Regions from separate parts of the Phyllobacterium sp. GQ127 genome, predicted to be linked through region 3. Evidence: predicted binding sites of a transcription regulator. Region 3 holds the regulator's gene; each other region holds the start of a gene.
What was found. The regulator LexA, encoded in region 3, represses DNA repair genes until DNA is damaged. The targets are predictions, from matches to a motif close to TGTTCNNNNTGTGTTCNG.

Region 1 (6,209 bases), 110 kb from region 3:
CTGTCCAGCATATTGGATGCGTCTATTAATCAAACGCTATCACGTACCATTCTCACGTCTCTGGCGACCTTTCTGGCCCTCATTGTGCTTTACCTCTATGGCGGCGATGACGTGCGTTCCTTCGCGTTGACCATCGGTGTAGGCATTATTGTTGCGACATACTCCTCGATCTTCGTTGCTGGCCCGCTATTGATGCTCTTCGGGCTGAAGGGCCGCGACGTCATGGATGAGCAGCATCCTGCGCCAATTACCGACGAAAGCAGGATTTAAAAGTGGCAAAAGGCATAGAGATTAGGGATGCGCATTTTCCAGGGCGCGCACCCATTGACGCTTATGGCAATGGCGGCTTTCGGTTTGCCGATATGTCACATCGCGGCTCGATCCTGTGCCTTCCTTCCGGGATACATGGCTGGGAGCCAAAAACACCGCCCGTACCGACTGTGGCTGATTTGGCCCTTGTTCTCGAACAATCTGCGGAAATTGAAATCCTGCTGGTCGGCACTGGTACAGAACTGCGCCGTTTGCCGGAAGAGTTGCGGGAAATATTGCGCAAGCACCGTATTTCATCCGATCCGATGAGCACCGGCGCGGCGGTGCGTACCTATAATGTGCTCTTGGCTGAAAACCGCGCCGTCGCTGCGGCGTTGTTTGCGGTGGATTAATTCTCCGGTCCGGCTATATCTCACCCCATGAATGTCAATGAAACTCACTGCATCCAGTTGCTGCGGGACGCCGATCCTGATCGCTATCTGTCTGTCTTATATGCACCGGAAGCCAAGCGGGGCGCTTTAGCGGCTCTTTACGCGTTTAATGTCGAAATCGCGCGGATTCGCGATTTGATTCACGATCCTTTGCCGGGCGAAGTGCGGCTACAATGGTGGCGCGATCTGATCAATGGCACAGAGCATGGTGCAGCAGCAGGTAACCCGGTTGCCGCCGCCCTTGTGGATACTATTCAAACATACAATCTGCCCCATGCGGCTTTCGACAATTATTGCGAAGCGCGGATTTTTGACTTTTACGATGATCCCATGCCGAGCCGAAATGATCTGGAAGGTTATTGCGGAGAAACGGCTTCAGCCATGATCCAGCTTGCATCGCTGATCCTTGACACGGAGCAGGCGGCAAAGCATGCCGATCTTGCAGGACATGCCGGTGTTGCCCAAGCCATCACAGGACTTTTGCGGAGTTTGCCGCTACACCGCCGTCGCGGCCAAGTTTATATACCTGCTGATGTACTTAGCGCTGTGGGGTGTACCTCGCAGGTCCTGCTGGATGGCACTGACCGGCAAGCGACCGAGCGTGCTGTCGCGGCCATGATCGCGCTGGCTGAGGATCATTTTTCCAAATTTCAGGCAGGTTCTGAAGGGTTGCCGAAATCTTTGCGCCCCGCTTACCTGCCCGTTTGGCTGACGCCCGTCTACTTGAAGCGGTTGAAAGCAAAGGGTTTCGATGCGTCGACCGAGATCGCAGAAATCTCACCTCTGCGCCGCCAATGGACGACGTTTAGAGCATCGATAGGTTGATTATTCGACTTGGCTGCAAGACTTATTCTGCGTGGTTCGACAAGCTCACCGTGAGGAAGGTTGAGGTTTGCAGGGAGTAGTTCTGCTAACTCATAGCTATCTATGCAGCCAAGCCACCTTCCTCATGGTAAGCAATCCTGAGCTTGTCGAAGGGCGAACTACGCATGAAGCTCATGCCACCTTGTTCTAAATATCCAGCTCTTCAACAAAGGCAGCGCGATCCTGAATGAACCGGAAGCGCGCGTCAGGACGCGTTCCCATCAGATCATCGACTGCAAGGCGCGTTTCATTGGCCCACTCTTCATCAATCTGAACGCGAAGCAGCGTGCGCTTCTTGCGATCCATCGTGGTTTCTTTGAGCTGATCGGCGCGCATCTCGCCCAGTCCCTTGAACCGGCCGATTTCGATCTTTCCACGACCCGTGAAAAGCGTCTTCATCAACTCGTCCTTATGGGCGTCGTTGCGCGCATAGGCCACTGTTCCGCCTTGAGCGATGCGGTAAAGTGGCGGGACGCCAAGGAACAAATGGCCATTGCGGATAAGGTCGGGCATTTCCTGATAAAAGAATGTGATCAAGAGCGATGCGATATGAGCGCCGTCAACGTCAGCATCGGTCATGATGATGATGCGATCATAGCGCAGATCTTCATCGCGATATTTTGACCGGGTACCGCAGCCAAGCGCTTGTATAAGATCGCTAATCTGCTGATTGGCCGTCATTTTTTCCCGGCCGGCGCTGACAACATTCAAAATCTTGCCGCGCAACGGCAGAACAGCCTGCGTCGCACGATCCCGCGCCTGCTTTGCGGAACCGCCCGCGGAATCACCCTCAACGATAAAGAGTTCTGCACCGAGCGCTCCGGTTTGACTGCAATCAGCCAGTTTGCCCGGCAGACGCAGTTTTTTCACCGCTGATTTACGGTTGACCTCTTTTTCCTGACGGCGTTTTACCCGCTCTTCCGCGCGGTCCACCACCCAATCGAGCAGTTTCGATGCTTCTTGCGGCGATGCAGCAAGCCAATGGTCGAACGGGTCGCGAATGGCGTTTTCAACAAGGCGCTGTGCTTCCACCGTTGCAAGCTTATCCTTGGTTTGGCCGACAAATTCAGGTTCGCGAATAAAGACGGAAAGCATGGCAGCAGATGAAATCATCACGTCGTCGGTGGTGATGATCGATGCCCGCTTGTTGTTCGTCAGTTCCGCATAGGCTTTCAACCCACGGGTGAGGGCGATGCGGAGTCCCGCTTCATGCGTTCCACCTTCGCCTGTGGGAATGGTGTTGCAATAGGAGTTGACGAACCCATCGCCGCCATACCAGGCAACCGCCCATTCCATTGATCCATGCCCGCCGGATTTTTCCGTCTTGCCCGCAAACATTTCGCGGGTAACTTGAAAATCCTTGCCCAGCGAAGCGGCCAGATATTCTTTTAGACCTCCGGGAAAATGGAAAACTGCTTTGTCCGGTGTCGGATCCTTGGGATCGAGCAGCGAGGGAGCGCAACTCCAACGAATCTCAACGCCGCCGAACAAATAAGCCTTGGAACGGGCCATCTTGTACAGGCGCGCTGGATCAAACTTTGCTTCCTGCCCGAAGATTTCTGCATCCGGATGGAAAGTTATGCGCGTGCCACGACGGTTTTGCACTTCACCCACTTCTTCAAGCGGGCCAAGCGCTATGCCGCGTGAGAAACGTTGGCGATAAAGGCGTCGATTTCGCGCAACTTCTACCTCAAGATGGTCGGAAAGCGCGTTGACCACTGATACGCCGACACCATGCAGACCGCCGGATGTTTCATAGACTTTGGAATCAAACTTACCGCCCGCATGCAATGTCGTCATGATGACTTCGAGGGCGGACTTATCCTTGAATTTCGGGTGAGCATCGACCGGGATACCACGACCATTATCCGTTACTGAGAGATAGCCGTTTTCATCCAGATCAATGTCAATAAAATTGGCATGACCGGCAACGGCCTCATCCATGGAATTGTCGATGACTTCAGCAAAAAGGTGATGCAGCGCCCGCTCATCCGTGCCACCGATATACATGCCGGGGCGACGCCGAACCGGCTCCAGACCTTCGAGAACCTCAATGTCCGACGCGTTATAATTACCGCTCGTTTCCGGAACGGCACGCGCAGGAGCGCGAGCCGGAACTGGCTTGGTCGGCGTAACAGGCAAAGCCGCAGCAACCTGTGAAGGTGCTTCGGTTTTTTGGGCCGGTGCTATTGCTTCCTGCCGCTCGCGTGCAGTCTTCACGATTGCTGAAAATAGGTCGTTAGTATCATCCATGGCAGGCCAGTATTTTATGGTTTCGAATCACTTTTAATCTTTGCATGGTTCCGGTTTAAACGCGATGGGCGTTCGCCATATGTTCCAAGGTTCGCCGCTGAACATAACGGTGAATCCCCATATTTTACGCTGCTTTGAGCGCTGCTATACGATCTTCCAGATTGGAAATCCGATTGCCGAGTTTTTCATGATGGTTCTTGAGTATGCTTATTTCGGCATTGATGGTCGCCGCATCTTCAGCGATATCCACAGGGGCCTGACCAATACCGTGCATCAACCATGTTGGCGTAACACCGAGAAACCCGGCAAGCATGACAAGCCTATTGGCCCGCGGCTCTGACCGGTCCGACTCCCATGCAAGGATTGTCTGGGTCTTGACGCCAATGCGCTCGGCAACTTGCGAAACACTCATGGATTTGGCATCGCGAGCCCGTAGCAGCCGTCCACCCATGGTGTCCATGTCAGGCGTTTCGGTCATGATATTCGAGCGAAAATTCATGGAATTCTCCAGTTTTTCTTATTTTTTCAGTCTTGGGAGGGCTCGTTGCACCATTTACGGCCCCAAAAGTCAAATTTTGCAGCTATTGCGCGAGATTGTTTAGGCGCCGAGATTGCTTTTTCTGGTGGAGCAGATATGCCAAAATTCCTACCAGCGGACTTTCTTCAGAAAGGTATTGGCGATGGAAAATACGACCTCACAACAGGTGCGGGGCGTTTCTGCGATGGCTGCCGCCATGTTCTTCCTGCCTATGATGGACGCTATAGCCAAATGGCTTTCGGTCTTTGACAGCCTGCCGCCTGCAACAGCTACGCTTTTCAGGTTTGTTGTCCAAACCATTTTGACCATGATGATCATTGTGCCCATGACGGGCTTCAAATCCCTGATACCTGTGAAACTGTGGGGAAATCTGTTTCGCGGTTTCCTTATGGGTATTGGCAGCCTGTGCTTTTATGCAGCCGTCAAATATATGCCGCTCGCAGACGCAATGGCGGTGTTTTTCGTTGAGCCACTGATGTTGACCGTCTTGTCGGCGCTTATTCTAAAGGAGCAAGTTGGTTGGCGACGCCGGGTTGCAGTGGCAATCGGCTTCATTGGAACATTGATCGTCATACAGCCAAGCTGGGAGCTGTTTGGGTGGGTATCGTTGCTGCCGCTTGGAACAGCAGCGGTCTTTGCAATCTACCTTATCCTCAATCGCCGCTATGGCACTGTCGATACGCCGCTTGTGATGCAGCTTTATGCCGGGATTGGCGGAACGATTACCGTTTTGATTGCCCTCATACCTGCTGCATTTCTGGGTATTCAAGACATGACATTCGCCATGCCAGGAAATGCCATGTCGTGGTTTTTGCTGTTCATGATGGGATTGATAGCCACAATCGGACATCTCCTGATCACACATGCCTCACGACTTGCACCGGCTTCCCTGCTGGCATCATTCCAATATCTCGAAATTGTCATGGCAGTTCTCATCGGCTTATTGGTTTTCGGTGATTTTCCAACGCCATCTAAATGGGTCGGGATCATCATCATCGTTGCATCAGGCGCCTATCTGATCTGGCGCGAGGGCAAGAAGCGAGAGACCACGGAACCGGCGTACAATTAATTGACAGCTGTTGAGCAAAGTTGTGTTTCACAATAGAAACAAAGATCTGTTGGGAGGTCTAAGTGTTTAAAAAAATTCTGATTGCCAATCGTGGTGAGATTGCGTGCCGCGTTATCAAGTCTGCACGGAAAATGGGAATTGCAACAGTAGCGGTCTATTCTGACGCTGATCGTGATGCTGTGCATGTTGAGATGGCGGATGAGGCCGTGCATATCGGACCAGCTGCGGCATCCGAAAGCTATCTCGTCCCTGAAAAGATTATCGCTGCTTGCAAGGAAACCGGGGCAGAGGCTGTCCATCCCGGTTATGGCTTTCTTTCCGAACGCGCCTCTTTTTGCGAAGAGCTGGAAAAGCAGGGCATTATATTCATTGGTCCGAAGCCCCGCGCGATCATCGCGATGGGCGACAAAATCGAATCGAAAAAATTTGCCAATGAGGCAAAGGTCAGCACTGTGCCCGGTTCACCCGATGTGATTATTGACGTTGCACATGCTGAACGGATCGCCGGAGAAATCGGCTATCCCGTCATGATCAAGGCTTCCGCTGGCGGCGGCGGTAAGGGCATGCGCATAGCCTGGAACAAGGCTGAAGTGCGCGACGGATTTGAACGCGCGACCTCGGAAGCGCGTAATTCCTTCGGAGATGATCGCATCTTCATCGAAAAGTTCATTGTCGATCCGCGCCACATCGAAATTCAGGTTCTTGCAGATAGCTTTGGCAATTGCATTTATCTTGGCGAACGGGAATGTTCCGTACAACGGCGCAACCAGAAGGTCGTCGAAGA
Region 2 (6,209 bases), on a different contig from region 3:
ACCTCTGCGCTGCAGCGTGCATGGCTTCTGCATCAAGCGGCTTTTTCACCCACCATGCGCGATAAGCCTCCAGCGGGGCAGGGGGGCGGCGGTTGACGATCCGGTAGAGATAGTGGCGGCCCGTTGCTGAAAATCGCGCGTCAAACTGAGAACTGACCAGTTCTACATTTATGATACTGACAGTTTCGCCCGCAAAAACGAGATGGGCGTTGAGCGCTTCGCGAATTTTTGAACTGCTCCAGTCCTTGACGAGATCGACATGGGCAACCTGCGCGCTGGCATGAACGCCCGAGTCTGTGCGTCCGGCTGCGCCAAGAGATATGCTCTCACCGCAAAACTTGAAGATGGCCTGTTCGATGGCGGCCTGGACGGTGTGGCCGTTTTCCTGACGCTGCCAACCTGCATATGGCGTACCATCATACTCGACAGTAAGCTTGTAGCGGGGCATTAGAGTGCTCCAAAAGCTGGAGCATACTGCAGGACGCCGGTCGATGGCGCATCGGCAAAAGCTAAAGCTTGCAGATATTTCCCTTGGTAAGCGCTCTCAAAACCTGCAGCGCGCAGATGCTCATAGCCAAATCTGCCGTAATATGCGGGATCGCCAAGAACGAGCGATAAGGTCTCTCCTGCAGCGACGAGCTTCGTATGGGCTGTCTGAATGAGGAGACTTCCGACACCTTGCTTTTGAAACTCCGGCAATACTGCCAAAGGCGCCAAAGCGACGGCGTCGTGGTTCTTACCGGTAATCTTCACGCGTGAAAACAGGATGTGTCCTGTCAGAATCCCGTTTTTCCGGGCAACAAGCTCGAGCAGAACATCGTTATTTTCTCTCAACCGAGAAATCAATTCAACTTCGCCGGTTCCCCCGAAGGCACGCTCGACAAGGTTGGCAACTTCAGGATAATCGTCAGGGCTTGTAGTCTGGACCGTGACATCACTCATGGCAGTCGTGTGCCTTGCGCGATTTTAGCTCCGCGCTGAAACTCCTGCCCATCCATGGCTTTGCCGCCTGCACGCTGCAATGTCCGCAGACGGACAGCTCCTTCGCCGCAGGCAATGCGCAAATCGTCGTCCAATACGGTTCCGGGGGCACCTACGCCTGTGGCGAGCACTGAGCGCAGAAGTTTGACACGCTCCAGATCGTCGCCAATTTCCATTTCACACCAGGTACCGGGAAACGGCGCCAGACCACGAATACGGTTATGGACGTCAATGGCAGGCTGGGTCCAGTCGATACGGGTTTCGACCTTGGTAATCTTGGAGGCGTAGGTTACGCCCTCATCGGATTGCGGTGTGAGGGTCAGGCTGTCGCGTTCCAGAGCAGCAATGGCGCGAACCATCAGATCAGCGCCGGCCATGCTAAGCTGGTCATGCAGTTCGCCCGCCGTCATGTCAGCCGTAATGTTGATTTTCTCGACCATGGCGACCGGCCCGGTATCGAGACCTTCATCCATCTTCATGATCATGATGCCGGTTTCAAGGTCACCAGCCATAATGGCACGCTGAATTGGCGCAGCTCCCCGCCAGCGCGGAAGCAATGAGGCATGTCCATTATAGCAACCGAGGCGGGTGCCCTCGAGAATTTCTTTCGGTAAAATCAGGCCATAGGCGACAACAATCGCAACATCGGCCTTAAGGTCGATAAAGGCCTGCTGCTCATCCGGATCTTTCAGGCTCTTGGGTGTGCGGACCTCGATGCCGAATTGCTCCGCATTCCGGTGAACAGGCGAAGGGGTCAGCTCAAGTCCACGCCTGCCAGCAGGGCGTGGTGGCTGGCTATAGACCGCGACAATTTCATGGCCCTGACCGATCAGCGCATTGAGAATAGGCACGGAAAAATCCGGCGTGCCCATAAATATAATTCGCAAACTCATCGCCTAAACCGCCAATCGACTTGTGGGGCGATCCTTGGCGAGTTTCTTGAACTTCTTCACCACCATTTCACGCTTCAACCGCGAAATATAATCGATGAACAAAATACCGTTCAAATGATCGATCTCATGTTGAAGGCATGTGGCCAAAAGTCCGTCCGCTTCGACTTCTTGGGGCTTCCCCTCAATATCGAAATAGGAAACGCGAACCTGTTTGGGCCGCTCGACTTCCGCATAGTAATCAGGGATGGAAAGGCAGCCCTCTTCGTAAATATTCCGTTCGTCGCTGGACCAAAGCACCTGTGGATTGATGTAAACCTGCGGCGCCTTCGGCTCGTCTTCTTTGGCAAGATCAATCACCAGCATCTGGATCGGTGTGCCGACCTGAATGGCCGCCAGACCAATGCCAGGCGCATCATACATTGTGTCCAGCATGTCAGCGGAAAATTTGCGCAAATCCACGTCAAAACTTTCGACAGGTTTGGAAACTTGACGAAGCAGCGGATCGGGAAGGATAACGAGCGGTTTGATTGACATGTCCTTCACCTAATATCTCGATTTTCAGCCGTCAATGCGGCATCAGACCCAATCATAAAAATGTTCATGTTTTGATCTCACATTTGCCAATCGAATCGGTTACTCTAGGGTTATGGAAACTTCAATTTCTCTCGATCAAACGCTGTTTCAGCTCGGCGCGACCTCAATATCTGTAGGCGCAACACTGTTTACAGTGGCGCTTGTCATGGCTTTGGTGGTGATTTTTGCCATTGTTGCTGTCATGCGGGCAGCACGGATGCGGCTTGTCGCGGAGATACAGGCAGAAGATCGTGCCCGAGACGCGGAAGCACGAATGGGGGAAATTCTTAAAAGCCAGTCTGAAATGCAAGGTCGCATGCAAACAATGGCTGAACTTTTCGGTTCTCGTCAGGCAGAGCTTAATCAATCCATTCGGGAGCGGCTCGACGGCATGACCACCCGGATTGGCCAGACCATGACCGATCAGACCAAGTCCACGCACGAAAATCTCGCCAAACTGCAAGAACGGCTGGCGGTCATCGATACGGCGCAGAATAATATTCAAACGCTTGCGGGTCAGGTCGTCCAATTACAGGCAATTCTTGCCAATAAACAGACGCGTGGGGCCTTCGGTCAGGCGCGGATGGAAGCGATTATCGCCGATGGTCTGCCGCAGGGCGCTTATGAGTTTCAGGCAACCCTGTCGAATGGAAGCAGACCTGATTGCGTGGTTCGCATGCCCAATGGTGCAGCAAATCTGGTCATTGATGCCAAGTTTCCCCTGGAAGCCTGGAACGCCATACGTGAATCCGAAACGCCGGAAGGCAAGAAGATCGCCGCTACACAGTTCCGGCGCGATATCGAGATTCATATTCGTGATGTTGCAGAAAAATATCTTATCAATGGCGAGACGCAGGATACGGCGTTTCTGTTTGTGCCCTCGGAATCGGTCTTTGCTGAAATTCATGAGAATTTCGAAGGCGTGATCCAGAAGGCGCATCGCTCGCGTATCGTGATCGTATCGCCCTCATTGCTGATGCTATCCATTCAGGTCATTCAGGCTGTGCTCAAAGACGTACGCATGCGGGAACAGGCGCATTTGATACAGGGCGAAGTCATCCGGTTGATGGAAGATGTTGGCCGTCTTGATGATCGTGTGCGGCGTCTGCAAACCCATTTCAGTCAGGCAAACAAGGATATTGACGATATTCTGGTATCTTCCAGCAAGGTGACCAAGCGCGGCCAGAAGATCGAAGCGCTGGAATTCGCGGAAGCGCCAGTGGGCGAAACAAAAGCGCACGATACAACGCGGTCGGCAACTTCCACGACAGGCCAGTTGCGCTTGCGGGTGGTCGATGGCGAGGAGTAAGGCCAGACTGCATCTGACCTGACGGATAATTCCGATCTTAGCCAGCTTCGATGGTTTTGCGCCGAACCTCCCAGGTTCCGGTCGTCTGCGGCTTGACGAAGAGGCTGATAATATCAGGATTGGCTTTTTTCAGAGCCGCTTCGATGCGTTGAACACAGGCTTCGATTTCTGGCGCGCGCATGTGATCTTCGAATTCCACACTGAGGCTCGCCGCGATCTGTTTTGGACCCATGTGGACTGTTAGCACCCCATTGGCGCGTTGAACTGCCGGGTCCTGGTTGGCAATGTCGAGGATTTGCTGATCCACCTCTGGGAGTGCAGCCTCGCCCATCAGCAAGCCCTTGCTCTCTCGCGCCAGAAAAATCGCGGTTCCGCCAAGTATGATCGAAATTCCGATAGAGGCGACACCGTCCAATTCTGGAATATTGAAGAGTTGCGCGGCGGAAATGCCAACAAGAGCAATAACAAGCCCGAGCAGGGCAGCTGTGTCTTCGAACAATACCGTAAAGACGCTTGGATCTTTGCTAATCCGCACCGCCTCGACGTAACCAAGGTCGCCTTTAACAGTGCGAAATTCCTTCAACGCTATGTACCAGGAGGTTCCCTCGAACAACATGGCAAGGCCAAGAACAACATAGTTGATGATTGGGTTTTCAACGGGCTCCGGATCAAGAATATGGATGACGCCCTCATAGAAGGACACTCCGGCACCCACGGCAAAGACCAACAAGGCGACGATGAAACTCCAGAAGTATAGCTCCCGGCCATGGCCGAGCGGATGACTACGGTCGGCAGGTCTGGCCGCTCGACGCAGACCAAAGAGGAGAAGCGCTCCATTTCCGGTATCAACCAGAGAGTGGACACCTTCCGAAAGCATGGCGGAACTGCCGGTAAAGAAAGCCGCGACAAACTTGGTAACGGCAATCAGAAGATTGCCAAGTATCGCTGCGTAAATAACTTTTTTGGATCCGGCATGCGCTTTCGCCGATTGTGTTGCCATGGTCTGCCCCCTATCCTTCGGAGAACGCCAAATGTTTTGTAAGGTTCCGGCTTGCGGCAGTAAGTGGTCGGTATGATGCTAGTGGTTTTGTATCTCATGCGCTAACTCTTCCACAAACAGTGTAGGGCGACATGACTGATTCCACAGTAGAGCAAGCAATATTTCTAGGGTTGGATACGGGCGGGACCTATACCGACGCCGTACTCTGGTCGGAAGAGCGCGGCGTTATTGCCAAGGCAAAAGCGCTTACGACACGCCATGATTTGAGTGTTGGCATTTCTGGCGCGGTCGATGCCATCATTGCCGAAGCTTCTGTGCTTCCAGCCGACATCCGGCTTGTGTCAATGTCGACGACACTGGCCACCAACGCGTTGGTTGAGGGCCAGGGCGGGCGCATCGCATTGGTGATGATCGGATTTTCCGATGCTGATCTGGAGAAGGCAGGATTGAAAGATGCTCTTGGCAACGATCCTGTCATATTTATCCCGGGTGGTCATGACGTCTATGGTCGTGCTCAACCTTTCGATGCATCATCCCTTGAAAAGGCATTGCCACATCTGAAATCTGAAGTGACAGGCTTTGCCATTTGCGCCTATTTTGCCGTGCGCAATCCGGAGCATGAGATTGCCGTGCGCGATCTTGTGCATGATAAGACAGGGCTGCCAGTCACATGCAGCCATGAATTGTCGGCCAAATTGAACGGTCCCAAACGGGCATTGACGACAGTACTCAATGCCCGGCTGATTGCGATGATTGACCGGCTTGTCGCGGCCACGGAAGGTTTTCTGGACAAGCGCGGGATTCACGCACCTTTAATGGTCGTTCGCGGCGATGGTGCGCTGGTTTCTGCCGCATTTGCCCGCCACCGGCCCATTGAAACCATTCTTTCGGGGCCGGCAGCAAGTCTCGTTGGCGCGCGTCATATGACCGGCCTCGACAATGCGATTATTTCCGATATTGGCGGCACGACGACTGATGTCGCCGTGCTGGATGATGGCCGCCCCAGGCTTGATCCCAATGGTGCCACAGTTGGTGGGTTTCGCACCATGGTTGAAGCCGTGGCGATGCGTACCTTTGGCCTTGGCGGGGACTCGGAAGTGTCGCTGGACGACAATGCCATGACACCTGGGATCAAGCTTGGACCAAGACGGCTTGTGCCGCTGGCGCTTCTCGCGGCCAATCACGGTTCCATGGTGATTGAGCATCTGGCCCGTCAGGTTAAAGCGGTCAATGCAGGGCGGTTAGATGGACGTTTCGCCTTGCGCACAGGTGTGCCGGTGCAAATGGCGTCTGGCCTGAGCAAGGGAGAGGCCGAGCTTTACGAGCGTATGACCACAGAGCCACAGCCGCTTGATCGTCTATTGGCCTCGGTTTCGCAGACGGCTGCAATAACACGGCTGGTCTCTCGCGGATTGGTTCATCTTGCGGGGTTCACGCCCTCGGATGCCTGTCA
Region 3 (6,209 bases):
ACAACCTCGCCATCCCAATCAAGACCAAGCCATTTCAATCCATCAAGTATGGCGGTTACAGCTGCTTCGGACGAACGCTCGCGATCGGTATCCTCAATGCGCAATAACATTTTCCCGCCAGTATGCTTGGCATAAAGCCAGTTAAACAGGGCTGTACGGGCGCCGCCAATGTGCAGAAAGCCGGTGGGCGAGGGAGCGAAACGGGTAACGACAGAAGATGACATAGGGTCTCCAGGGCAGTTCGGTCTATTAGTCGAACGTCCAATCGAATTGATTTGGCGTTGATGTACCATAGCGGTGCTGTCGTGCAAGGGCATTGGCAGAAATGGGGATCAATGGCCGAACCGTCAACCGACGAGAAAACGAGCGAAAGGCTTTTCTGGTTTCAACCGGAAAGTCTTGGGCAGCCGCTTGTCAAAACGTCTGGCACCGGAACGATCGATCATTATGGCGTTGGCTCGAATGGCCGCGTCGCCGTATTCAAACGGTCAGTCGAAGGTAAGCTGCAAGCCATTGCCCATGGAATTCCGGCGGCAATCAACGACGAGATTGCGCGAGGCGCGAAATTCTTGTTTTTGCCGGTGTTCGCTGGAACTGGAGCTATCCTTTATTTCGGCGCAAGCGGAGAGCCAAGACTAAGCCCGATGATCCTGGGAATCACGCTGCTTGTCGGATTTTATCTGCTGGCACACAACAGACCTTCGATAAGGATGGTCTGTCTCGGCTTCATGGCAATCACGGCAGGCATGGTTTGCGCAAAGCTGGAAACCAACAGAGCAGCGACGCCTATGCTTGGGTCTGAAGTGACGACCCGGGTGACGGGGCGTATTTCAGCATTGGCAAAGGATGCAAACGGAGGATGGCGGGTGATCCTTGACGTCATAGGCACCGAACGTCCTTCATTGCGTTATGGACCGGAGCGTATTGCGGTTTCTGCACGTCATTTGCCGCGAGATTTGAGCATTGGCGATGGACTCAAAGCACTGGTCCATCTGCGTCCGCAATCGGGCCCGGTTCGGCCAGCCAATTATGATTTTGCCTTTAACAATTATTATCGCGGCATTGGAGCCAACGGCTTTTTGCTGGGCCTGCCTCAAAAAGCCGATGTCGCGCCAAAGGCCGGAATAGCAGCAGCGGCATTCCTGACAATTAGCAATATTCGCCAGCAACTCACCCATCGCATATTGAAAAGCATTAAAGGGGAGCCGGGCGATATTGCGACATCGCTGGTGACAGGGCAGCGCGACGGCATAAGCGAGGAGACCAACAATGCCATGCGCCGCAGCGGCTTGTCACATATTTTGTCCATATCCGGCTTCCATATGGCATTGGTGGCTGCAATCAGCATAGGTTCGCTGCGCGCTGTATTCGCATTCTTTCCAAGTGCATCGGCCCGCTATCCCGTCAAGAAACTCGCGGCTGTCATCGCCCTGTTTGGCTCGGCATTCTATCTTCTGCTTTCAGGCGCCGACGTTGCCGCACAACGCAGCTTTGTGATGCTGGCAGTCATGTTGCTTGCAATGACCGTTGATCGCGCGGCGATATCGATGCGTAATCTCGCAATTGCCGCCTCAATTACAATTGCGGTTTCACCACATGAAATTCTCGGACCAAGTTTCCAGATGTCCTATTCAGCAACTGCTGCCCTTATAGCTTTATATGGCTGGTGGTCACGCTACCATTTGAGACGAGGCCTACGGAAACAGACAAGTGCCAAGGCCGGCATATGGCTGTTTCCATCAAAAGCAACGGCCTATATTGGCGGCATTGCCATGACCTCGCTGGTTGCTGGCGGAGCAAGCTCGATCTTTGCTGCCTATCATTTCAATAATACCGCTCCTTTTGGCCTTGTCGGAAATGCCTTGGCGCTACCAATTGTCTCAATTCTCGTGATGCCCTTCGCAGTGCTTGGCCTGCTCGCCATGCCTTTTGACCTCGATTGGCTTCCGTTTAAAATCATGGGATGGGGCATCGAGATTGTTATCGCCATAGCAAAAGCCGTGGCGTCGCATTCACCAAGTGGAAATCTTGGGTTGATGTCCGAAACTTCGCTTATTCTTATGGCGATAGGGCTTTTGCTTCTTCTATTTCTTTCAACGTGGTTGCGCCTGCTTGCCTTGCCATTGGTAGCATTGGCAATTGGTTTGACGGGACGGGCATCCTATCCTGCGATTATGGTCTCAGAAGACGGAAAACTGGTCGCGTTAAGAACGGACGACGACCATCTGGCGATCAATAAACAAGTGGGCAGCGCCTTCAGCCTCGATAATTGGCAGTTGGGGTATAGGGCCGGGCAGATCATTAAGCCGGCAATGAAAGGCGAGGTTGCAAGCGGCGCTCAATTCGAATGTGCCGATAAGCTTTGCACTGCCCGGGAGCCAGGAGGATTAATCGTTGCCTATACCGATGATGCAACAAGAACAGCAGATGCATGCCTAGAAGGGGATATCATCATTTTGGCTTTTGCCGCGAAGGCTACAAATTGTCCAAATGCTGGAAAATTGTTGCTTTCATCGCAAATGCTGGCGCTCAAAGGCGCTGCGGAGATCAGGTTTGATGCTCCACAATCTGACTCTGTCAAAGCCGATTCCACACCAGTTGGCACCGATTTGGCAAAACAAGAGCTTTCTCAACGCCTGAATTCGGTTGATATAAAGTATGCGATTGGCACGCCCAATCGCCCTTGGAATAATTACCGCATCTATTCCCGCGCCGCGCGCAATCTTGAAGAGCGGCAACTATCCAAGAAACCACCGGATACAAGCAATAAAATGTAGTTCGGCGTTTATGGTAGTCCCAAACATTTTTCGCTAGCTGCTATTCTGTGGCTGTTCGAATGGAGCCTACGAACAAAAGCACACCGTCCAGCGAAGCGTAAACGCCATCAATATCTGCGTATCAGACCGACCAGCTTGCCCTGTACCTGAACGCGGTCCGGTCCAAAGATGCGGGTTTCATAGGCGGGGTTTGCTGCTTCGAGAGCAATGGATGCACCTTTTCGGCGAAAACGCTTCAACGTTGCTTCTTCATCATCCACGAGTGCCACAACGATTTCACCGGGGCTCGCGGTATCTCCGCGCTTGATAACAACAGTGTCGCCGTCAAAAATACCCGCTTCGATCATGGAGTCACCTTTGACCTCAAGCGCATAATGCTCACCGCTGCCGATCATATCGGGCGGGAGATTGAGCATGTGAGTCTGGTTTTGAATTGCAGCGATCGGCACACCGGCAGCGATACGTCCCATAACAGGAATGCTGATCATGTTGGCAGCAACAATATCGGCAGTGCTTGCTTGCGGGCGAGGCGGCGCAACATTTCGTCCCAAACTGCCTTCAATAACGCTCGGAGAAAATTTGCGTTGCGCGTTCAGACCCGGCGCAATTGAGTCGGGCAGGCGAAGCACTTCCAGCGCCCGTGCCCTATTTGCTAGCCGACGAATAAATCCTCGCTCCTCCAGTGCGGTAATCAGGCGATGAATGCCGGATTTAGATGCGAGATCAAGTGCATCCTTCATTTCATCAAAAGAAGGGGGAATGCCCGTTTCCTTCAACCGTTCATGTATGAAGAGCAGAAGTTCATGTTGTTTGCGCGTCAGCATAGGGGCGATCCTTAAGTGTGGAATCGGAAAAACAAAACCAGAACAAACACTATATGTTCCAGTTGTGTTCCACAAGGATTAATATCTGGTATAAACCAGCCCTATATGCCCAATTACTCTGAAAATCAGATGGAATGACGCAAAATATGGGCCTATCCGCTTATCGGAGGACCGCTCGACTGGCGCACTGTGAGTTCTACGGGCCATAATTCATGAATATTGTCCACGGGTTCGCCATCAAGGACGCGCACGAGCATTTCAGCGATTCTCGTGGCGGCGGAGCGCATTGATGATCGCGTGGTGGTCATGGATGGAACCATGTTGCTGGCATTGAGATATGGAAAGACATCGTCATGGGTGATGAGCGATACTTGTTTGCCCAACTGATAACCCTTGTTGCGAACTGCACGTGACACACCCAAAGCGGTCATCATTGATCCTGCAATGATTGCTGTCGGTTGCGGAGTGCATGAAAGCAGCCGTTGCGTTTCACGAAAACCGATTTCATCAGAGAAGTAGTCGTGTACGATGAAGCGCGGGTCGATTTCGACGCCGCGTTCGCTTAGCGCTTGGCGATATCCGAGCTCGCGATGCTCAGAGAACGTAAACCCTCTTAACCCGTCAATCATGGCTATATGCCGATGTCCAAGGTCGAGGAGGTGGCTTGCGGCCTGATAGAATGCGCCCTGATTGTCGATATCCAGCCAGGCATGGGGCCTGTCTATGTTCGTACGGCCATGCAGAACAAAGGGAAAGTTTGCATCGATCAGCATGGATACGCGCTCATCGACCAAAACAGGCCCGGAGACGATGATCGCATCAACCCGTTTGCTCGAAATCAGGCGCTTATAGACCGAAATCTCGTCATTATCGACAATGGGACTGAGCAGAAAATCAATCTCGTCCCGGGAAAGGCGCTCCGCCAAGCCGGCAAGAAATTCCGCGGTATGAGGCCCAAATCGCTGGCTGGAATCTGCGGGGATAACCAGACCGATAGCACCGACACGGCCCATGGCTAGACGTCGGGCATTTGCATTTGCGCTATAGCCAAATTTCAATGCGGCTTTATTGACGCGCTCGCGCGTAGCCTCATTCACTTCCGGATAACCGTTCAGCGCGCGGCTAACGGTCGTCTGGGAAAGGTTGAGCTTTTCAGCGAGTTCTTTCAGCTTCATGCCGGACGGTCCAAAACTGTATTCCTATCTGCGTCGTTCGATGTCTTTGCCTTCGTAATATAATCATACTTCAAAGCGCTTTAAATGATCTGCACAATTTTATTTGCCTGATTAATGGCGTTCATAAACTATTTATTGACATTCGTTTTGCGTTTTGACACCTTTTATCCAAAGCGCTTTGGATAGGTTAATTTCACTGTCTGATGTGCTTGAGGAGGATCGTCAATTGGGGATTGAGTGCCGTCCGGCATGGGTTGATCCATCAAATATTTCTGGGAGGATTTATGAAAAAGAGTTCAGTTTTTGCGGGCATCCTGCTTACAGCGCTGTTGTCTTCAGGTGCCTATGCAGCCAATCTTTCTATTGTTTACAGCTCGACCGGCAATGAAAATGCCGAGTTGCGCAAGCAGCTTGACCGTTTTGAAAAAGAAACAGGCAACAAGGTTTCCATTGTGGCGATGCCATCAAGCAGTTCTGACAATTTCGGTCAGTATCGCCTTTGGCTTGCAGCCGGAAACTCGGATATCGATGTCTATAAGACCGATGTGGTATGGGCGCCTCAGCTATCAGAGCAATTTCTCGATCTGACCGAAGCGGCAAAAGGCGTGGTCGACCAGCATTTCCCGTCGATCATTGAAAGCCAGACAGTGGACGGCAAATTGGTTGCCCTGCCATTATACACAGATGCGCCAGCACTTTATTATCGCAAGGATCTGCTCGAAAAGTACAAGAAGCCGGTCCCCAAGACATGGGATGAAATGGCTGCGACCGCCAAGGAAGTGCAGGATGGCGAGCGCCAAGCCGGAAACAAGGGAATGTTCGGATTTGTGTTTCAGGGAAATGCCTATGAGGGTTTAACCTGTAATGCATTGGAATGGATAAAATCATCCGGCGGCGGCCAGATTGTTGAGGCTGACGGTACCATCTCGGTCAATAATCCGGAGGCGGTTGCTGCGATTGATCGTGCCAAAGGCTGGATAGACACCATATCGCCAAAGGGTGCGCTGGCCTATAAGGAAGAAGAGTCCCGCGGGGTCTGGCAGACAGGCAATTCCGTCTTCATGAGGAATTGGCCTTACGCTTATTCATTGAGCCAAGGCGCTGACAGCGCCGTCAAAGGTAAGTTCGATGTTGCGCCGCTGCCCGTGGGAAAAGAGGGCGAGAAATCTGCCGCAACGCTGGGCGGTTGGAATGTGGCTGTTTCAAAATATTCCAAATCACCGGATGAGGCCATAAAGCTTGCTTTGTTCCTGGCAGATGAAAAGCAGCAAAAGGAAATGGCAATCAATATTTCTCATTTGCCGACCATCAAATCGCTCTACGATGACAAGGATATTGCTGCGGCGCAGCCTTTGATCCCATTGTGGAAGCCGGTTTTTGAAACGGCGGTTCCACGACCGTCTGCTCCGACAAAGGTCAAGTATAACGAAGTC

Region 1: a site for LexA is predicted at 3,888-3,905, ahead of parE (DNA topoisomerase IV subunit B). Genes of this name have one in related genera too.
Region 2: a site for LexA is predicted at 2,470-2,487, ahead of def (peptide deformylase). Genes of this name have one in related genera too.

The regions. Positions count from the first base shown of each region.
Region 1 covers NZ_JCAXDZ010000001.1:779,816-786,024, reverse strand. The annotation lists gene secD (protein translocase subunit SecD) at 1-270, shown strand, start outside; gene AC6CHM_RS04020 (Mth938-like domain-containing protein) at 273-662, shown strand; gene AC6CHM_RS04015 (phytoene/squalene synthase family protein) at 690-1,526, shown strand; gene parE (DNA topoisomerase IV subunit B) at 1,713-3,818, opposite strand; gene AC6CHM_RS04005 (helix-turn-helix domain-containing protein) at 3,943-4,317, opposite strand; gene AC6CHM_RS04000 (DMT family transporter) at 4,499-5,425, shown strand; gene AC6CHM_RS03995 (acetyl-CoA carboxylase biotin carboxylase subunit) at 5,488-6,209, shown strand, end outside.
Region 2 covers NZ_JCAXDZ010000002.1:77,196-83,404, forward strand. The annotation lists gene truA (tRNA pseudouridine(38-40) synthase TruA) at 1-448, opposite strand, end outside; gene AC6CHM_RS08645 (GNAT family N-acetyltransferase) at 448-942, opposite strand; gene fmt (methionyl-tRNA formyltransferase) at 939-1,868, opposite strand; gene def (peptide deformylase) at 1,878-2,408, opposite strand; partial or broken gene AC6CHM_RS08660 (DNA recombination protein RmuC) at 2,650-3,756, shown strand; gene AC6CHM_RS08665 (cation diffusion facilitator family transporter) at 3,794-4,756, opposite strand; gene AC6CHM_RS08670 (hydantoinase/oxoprolinase N-terminal domain-containing protein) at 4,888-6,209, shown strand, end outside.
Region 3 covers NZ_JCAXDZ010000001.1:667,394-673,602, reverse strand. The annotation lists gene gltX (glutamate--tRNA ligase) at 1-224, opposite strand, end outside; gene AC6CHM_RS03515 (ComEC/Rec2 family competence protein) at 336-2,777, shown strand; gene lexA (transcriptional repressor LexA) at 2,885-3,601, opposite strand; gene AC6CHM_RS03505 (substrate-binding domain-containing protein) at 3,754-4,776, opposite strand; gene AC6CHM_RS03500 (ABC transporter substrate-binding protein) at 5,061-6,209, shown strand, end outside.